DNA from 3 places in the Shinella yambaruensis genome. Region 1 is predicted to be linked to each of the others. Evidence: predicted binding sites of a transcription regulator. Region 1 holds the regulator's gene; each other region holds the start of a gene.
What was found. The regulator PhoB, encoded in region 1, activates phosphate uptake and scavenging genes when phosphate is short. The targets are predictions, from matches to a motif close to TGTCATNNANCTGTCAT.
Positions count from the first base shown of each region.

Region 1 (2,263 bases):
AGGATTCGCGGCACGCACGGAAGGTGTCTCTATCGAGTCACACCCGACCAGCAAGTTGGGGAAAACTCCGAAATCGATTCGCCCGGATTCCGGCGACTCTTGTCACAGAGTCCACCGGTCTCTAGGTTGAAGACCAATTACTAGACTGCATGCGGCGGAACTAGTCACCAAAAGAGTTAGGGCGTTCAGGTTCCGGACCCGTCCGGAACACGACGAGGGATTCCCGCATCCTGGGCGCCGAGCGGAGACGAAAACATGAACTGGACAGACGAGCGCGTCGAGAAACTCAAGAAACTCTGGAGCGAGGGCTTGAGCGCGAGCCAGATCGCGGCGCAGCTCGGCGGCGTCAGCCGCAACGCAGTCATCGGCAAGGTGCACCGGCTGAACCTGCCCGGCCGCGCCAAGGCCGGCGGCACGCAGGCCGCGGCACGCCCGAAGCGCCCGGCCCCGGCGACGCCGCGCCCGTCGAATTTCACGGCCCGTCCGGTCACCACCCGTGCCGTCGCCCGGCCGGCCGGCAACACCATCCCCAAGGAAGAGATCGATTTCGAGACGCAGGCCGAGCAGCTCCCGGTTCCGGCCAACGGCAACAACGTGGTCGTGCCGATGTCGCGCCGGCTGGAGCTGACCCAGCTCACCGAACGCACCTGCAAATGGCCGATCGGCGACCCGCTCAACGACGACTTCCACTTCTGCGGCAACGAGTCCCCGGACAACTCGCCCTACTGCACCTACCACCAGCGCCTCGCCTACCAGCCCTCGGCCGAGCGCCGGCGGATGCGGTAACGTTTCCCACGGCAGGACATGCGATGCGGGCCCGAAAGGGTCCGTTTTCGTTTGCGGCGCAGGATAGCCCCTCATCCGCCGGCCCCGCACAAACGCAAACAGGCCCCTGAGGGCCCATTTCCGTCCTTGGGAGGAATCCCGTTCGCTCAGGCCTCCAGTGAATAGCCCGCGCCGCGCACGGTGCGGATGACGTCCTGCATGTTGGCGAAGTTGAGCGCCTTGCGCAGGCGCCCCACATGCACGTCGACGGTGCGTTCGTCGACATAGATGTCGTGGCCCCAGACGCCATCGAGAAGCTGCGAGCGCGAGAAGACGCGGCCGGGCGAGGTCATCAGGAATTCCAGGAGACGGAACTCCGTCGGGCCGAGGCGGACCTCGCGGGTGCGGCGGTGGACGCGGTGTGTCTCGCGGTCGAGCTCGATGTCGCCGCAACGCAGCACCGTCGAGACAACCTCGGGCTTGGCCCGGCGCAGCATCGCCCGCACGCGGGCGACGAGTTCCGGCGTCGAGAAGGGCTTGACCACATAGTCGTCCGCGCCGGTGGCAAGGCCGCGCACGCGCTCGCTCTCCTCGCCGCGCGCCGTCAGCATGATGATCGGCAGGCGCTCGGTTTCCGGACGCTGGCGCAGGCGCCGGCACAGTTCGATGCCGGAGACGCCGGGCAGCATCCAGTCGAGGATGAGGAGGTCCGGCATGCGCTCCTGCAAGCGCATCTCGGCCTCGTCACCGGAGAGGATCGTATCGACCTCGAAACCTTCCGCTTCCAGATTGTAACGCAGGAGGACGCTGAGAGCCTCCTCGTCTTCCACGACGGCAATTCTGGGCACCATGAAGCGAATCCTGCTCTCTTTACTCGGACGCGTCGGCGACGCCGGCCGCGACGACGGAGGTCGAGGTATCGTCCTTAGGACGCTCGCCCTCCGGCTGCGAGCCGGTCGCCATGTAGTAGATGGTTTCGGCGATGTTGGTCGCATGGTCGCCGATGCGCTCGATGTTCTTGGCGCAGAACAGGAGATGCGTGCAGGGCGTGATGTTGCGCGGGTCTTCCATCATGTAGGTGAGGAGCTCGCGGAACAACGAGGTATAGATCGCATCGATCTCGTCGTCGCGCTCGCGGATGGCCTTGGCCTTCTCGATCGAGCGGGTGGCGTAGACGTCGAGCACTTCCTTGAGCTGCATCAGCGCGAGCTCGGCGAGGTGCTCGAGGCCGCGGGCCAGCTTGCGCGGCATGCCGGAGCTCTGGACGGCGATGACGCGCTTGGCGGTGTTCTTGCCGAGGTCGCCGACGCGCTCCAGCTCGGCGGCGATGCGGATCGCCCCCATGATCTCGCGCAGGTCCGCCGCCATCGGCTGGCGCTTGGCGATGGTGACGATCGCCTTGTCGTTGATCTGGCGTTCGGCGGTGTCGAGGATGACGTCCTCGGAGATGACCTTCTGGGCCAGCGCGGCATCCGTCGTGACGAGCGCTCGGACGGAA
Region 1 covers NZ_CP150638.1:128,151-130,413, reverse strand. The annotation lists gene WMC41_RS00695 (GcrA family cell cycle regulator) at 256-786, shown strand; gene phoB (phosphate regulon transcriptional regulator PhoB) at 933-1,616, opposite strand; gene phoU (phosphate signaling complex protein PhoU) at 1,636-2,263, opposite strand, start outside.

Region 2 (2,263 bases), on a different replicon from region 1:
CAGCAGCGCGTCAACATCGCCCGCGGCTTCATCACCGATCACCGCATCCTGCTGCTCGACGAGCCGACCGCCTCGCTCGATGCGACGAACCGCGCCGTGGTCGTCGAGATGATCGCGGAGAAGAAGGCCGCCGGCGTGGCCCTTCTCGGCATCTTCCACGACGAGGACGTGCGCGAAAAGGTCGCCGACCGCATCGTCGACGTCTCCGCCTTCTCGCCGCGAAAGTCCGCGGCATGACGAGGCTGTCCGAAACGCCGCTGGTCCACCCGACGGCGAACGTCGCCGGCAGCATGCTCGGCCGTTACACCGAGATCGCCGAGCGTTGCCGCATCAGCGAGGCCGAGATCGGCGACTATTCCTATATCATGGAGGATGGCTCGGTCTGGTGCGCGACGATCGGCAAGTTTGCCAACATCGCCGCCTCGGTGCGCATCAACGCGACGAACCATCCGGTGTGGCGGGCGACGCTGCACCATTTCACCTATCGGGCCAACGACTATTGGCCCGATGCGGACCACGAGAGCGATTTCTTCGAATGGCGGCGCGCGCATCGCGTCACCATCGGCCATGACGTGTGGATCGGCCATGGATCGATCATCCTGCCGGGTGTCACGATCGGCAACGGCGCCGTCATCGGCTCGGGCGCGGTCGTCACGAAGGACGTCGAACCCTACATGATCGTCGGCGGGGTCGCGGCGAAACCGATCCGCGAACGTTTCTCCCGAAGCGTCGCGGAACGCATGGAAAAACTCGCCTGGTGGGACTGGGATCATGCCCGGCTGCGCACCGCCCTCGACGACTTTCGCAAACTTGACGCAGAAGCCTTTCTCGCCCGTCACGGTGGGTGAGGAGGCCCTTCCGATGCCGGAAATCCAGGCCTGTGGACTGTTATCTTTCCGACATGAAACTGACATTGCCCCTTCATCAACAGCGTTTAGAGCCAGTCCCGGAAACGACGAGACCCGGCCCCTGGCCCGGCCTCGATCCGACACGGGAAAAAAGGGATCCACCATGTTTCGACTGAAGAATGTCACCCGCCGCTTCGGCGAGCGCGTTGCGGTCGACGATGTGACCTTCGACATTCCGCAGGGCCAGATGGTCGGCGTCATCGGCCGCTCCGGCGCCGGCAAATCGACCATGCTGCGCATGATCAACCGCCTTGCCGATCCGAGCGAGGGCTCCATCCACTTCAATGACGTCGAGGTCTCCGCGCTGCGCGGCGCGGCATTGCGCAACTGGCAGCGCGACTGTGCGATGATCTTCCAGCAGTTCAACCTCGTGCCGCGCCTCGACGTGCTCACCAACGTGCTGCTCGGCCGCCTCAACCACCGTTCGGCCGTCCTGAGCATCCTCAATCTCTTCACCCGCGAGGAGCGTATCATGGCGATCGCCGCGCTCGAGCGCCTCGGCATCGAGCAGACCGCGCTCCAGCCGGCCGGCACGCTTTCGGGCGGCCAGCAGCAGCGCGTGGCGATCGCAAGGGCGCTGATGCAGGCCCCCAAGATGCTGCTCGCCGACGAGCCTATCGCCTCGCTCGATCCGCTCAACGCCAAGATCGTTATGGACGCGCTGCGCGACATCAACGAGCGCGAGGGCATCACCGTCATCACCAACCTGCACACGCTGGATACGGCGCGCGCCTATTGCGAGCGCATCATCGGCATGGCGCATGGCCGCGTCGTCTTCGACGGTCCGGCGCGCGACCTCGACGCCGAGGCGGTGCGCACGATCTACGGCACGGGCGCCGATGGGGCAGCGATCGACGAGAGCGTCACCTCCACGGCGATCCGTAACCCGGCCCGCCAGGACAACACCAAGGAATCCGCCGGCCCGACACCGCTGGCACTGGCCGGCCTTTGAGCCGACCGGGATCGATCGGCCCGCGTGAAGGGCCATCATTTTTCAAGAGCCCGGCGAAGCCGGTCAAACAGGAGAAAGACCATGCTGAAGAAAGCTCTTCTCGGCGCCGTCGCGCTCATCGCGCTCGCCGGCCATGTACAGGCTGAAGACCTCAAGGAATTCCGCGTCGGCATCATCGGCGGCGAGAACGAAGCCGACCGCCTGCGTAACTACCAGTGCCTCGGCGATCACCTGAAGGCCGAGCTCGGCTTCGAGAAGGTCTCGTTCTTCCCGGCCGCCGACTATGACGGCGTCATCCAGGGCCTGCTCGGCGGCACGCTCGACTATGCCGAACTCGGCGCGTCCGGCTTTGCCAAGATCTACCTCGCCAAGGCCGACGCCGTCGAGCCGATCCTGACGACCG
Region 2 covers NZ_CP150639.1:634,486-636,748, forward strand. The annotation lists gene phnL (phosphonate C-P lyase system protein PhnL) at 1-237, shown strand, start outside; gene WMC41_RS25345 (DapH/DapD/GlmU-related protein) at 234-848, shown strand; gene phnC (phosphonate ABC transporter ATP-binding protein) at 1,012-1,860, shown strand; gene phnD (phosphonate ABC transporter substrate-binding protein) at 1,942-2,263, shown strand, end outside.
Region 2: a site for PhoB is predicted at 898-914, ahead of phnC (phosphonate ABC transporter ATP-binding protein). Genes of this name have one in related genera too.

Region 3 (2,263 bases), 1.1 Mb from region 1:
CCTGCGCGCTCTTCCCGATCGAGAACCTGATGCGCTAGAGCATTTCAAGCCGAAGCGAGATTGCTTCGGCGTCGGGTGAACTCCGGTCCACCGGAAATGCTCTAGGCAGTGCCCGGGCCTCGGCCCCGCCGTCGAGGGGTCAATGGCCGCTGCGGGTCGAAAGCACTTCCCAGTGCGCGCGCAGCGCGGCGGCGTCGCCGCCGGCCTCGGTGATCTCGATGACGTGGTTGAACCGGCTGCGGGCGTCCGTCTGCCTGCCGGCCAGCCGGAGGCGGGCCGTGCCGGCCTCAGGATCCGCCGTCACATCCGTGATGCCGTCCATGCGGGTGGCGCGCAGGAGCGCGGCGGCGCGGCGCGTTTCTGTCCGCACGCCGGCCGGGCCGGCATAGCCGTAGGCGGCGGTCAGCGGGCGTTTCCCGGCAACGACCGGCATCCATGCCAGCGTGCCGTGCTCCATCACCAGCGGTGCCGCGTCGAACACGACGGGCATCCCGTCCTCTTCGCCATCGGCGGCAAAATGCGCGACGAAGAGCGTGCCGTCGTCGAGGAGGTCCCGGCCGGCGGTGCGGTCCCCAGGCTGCCAGGTGCCGTGCGTGATGAATTTGTAGAGGTGCCCGGAACCTCCGCCATCGCCGCAATAGACGACCACGCGGCCATCCCCGTTGACGAGGCAGGAGAGGCCGCGATGCCCGAGACGGCCGAGCGCGGTCCGCCTCTTCGGGGCGGCGTCCGGATCCTGCGGATCGACCTCGACGATCCAGCCGGCAGGGGCGCCGGAAGGGCCGGCGGCGTCATCATGAAGATCGACCTCCGCCATCAGCCGCGTCCCCCACGGCGTGAGGCAGCCGGCAGCGGCGGCACGCCGGTGCGAAGCTGCACGGTCCGCCGTGGAGGCCGGAGCCTTCTCCGGGGCCTGGCCGGCAGCCGCGGAGCGGCGGCCGAGAAGATTGCCGAGGCCGCGAACGATGGCGTGCGCATAGCCGAGGCCGCCCCGGGGGTGCCGTTCCGCATGCATGGCGGCGGCGTTGCGAAGGGTCTCGGTCATGGCGGGCTCCCAGGCTGACGTGGAGAGGCACCATTCTGCCCGCCTTGCATGAAAACCATGCGACAATCCCGAAGAGAACGCCGGCCTCAAACGTAACCCCGTTTAGTCTTTGGAAAAAACCGGGTAGTCTCCGCGCCCGGACAATGCCCGCGTTGGAGTCGCAATGCTCGAAATCCTCTCCCTGGTCGCGATCGGCCTGGCGCTCTATACCCTCAATGCTTCGCGAAACAGCGCGCAGAAACTCGGCGAAGAGGTGATGCAGCTGAAGCGCGAGGTCGAGGCGCTGAAGGCCGAAGGGGTAACGGCCCCGGTGGGGACGGCGGCCGCGGAAACCGCCGAAGCCGCCCCCGAAGAGGCGGCGGAGGAACCGGCGCCCGCCGATTTCGCAAGCCCCTGGGCCACGGCGCAGGCAACGGGGACGGACGAGGCCGGGAAGGGCCGCTCCATCTTCGGCGGCGGGCCTGCCGTTCCGGCCGAAGCGGTGGTTGCAAGCGAGGGCGCGGACGAAGCCGTCGCGACGGCCTCCGCCGTTCCCGCAGCCGCGGCAAAGCCGAAGGAGAGCTTCGAAAGCCGCATCGGCGCGCGCTGGGCCGTCTGGGTGGGCGGCATCGCGCTGGCGCTCGGCGGCATCTTCATGGTCAAGTATTCCATCGAGGCGGGGCTGCTCAGCCCGGCCGTGCGGCTGTCGCTAGCCGCCGTCTTCGGCCTCGTGCTCATGGCGGTCGGCGAGTTCGTGCGCCGCCGCACCCTGCCGGTCATCGCCAACGCCTTCCAGAACGCCATGATTCCCGGCGTGCTGACGGCCGCCGGCGCAATCACGCTCTTTGCCGTCACCTACGTCTCCTACGAATTCTACGGCTATTTCGGTCCGCTGACCGCCTTCGTGCTGCTCGCCGCCGTTTCCTTCGCGACGATCGGCCTGTCGCTTCTGCACGGGCAGGCGCTCGCCGGCCTCGGCCTCCTCGCCTCCCTGGTGACGCCCGCGCTGGTCGCGACCGAGGAGCCGAGCGCCTGGGGCCTCTTCGGCTTCCTCTCCGTCGCCTGGCTTGCCACCTTCGCCGTCGCGCGCATCCGCCGCTGGCAGGTCGTGCCGGCGCTCGCCAATGCCGGCATGGCGCTCTGGGCGGTGCTCTATCTTTCGGAGGCGAGCACGGTCGCGGTCGTGCCGCTGCTCTTCGCCATGCTCGTGCTGGCGCTTGGCCACGGCCTCATCTGGCC
Region 3 covers NZ_CP150638.1:1,218,602-1,220,864, forward strand. The annotation lists gene WMC41_RS05975 (PaaI family thioesterase) at 1-38, shown strand, start outside; gene WMC41_RS05980 (PhoX family protein) at 140-1,045, opposite strand; gene WMC41_RS05985 (DUF2339 domain-containing protein) at 1,209-2,263, shown strand, end outside.
Region 3: a site for PhoB is predicted at 1,094-1,110, ahead of WMC41_RS05980 (PhoX family protein). Genes of this name have one in related genera too.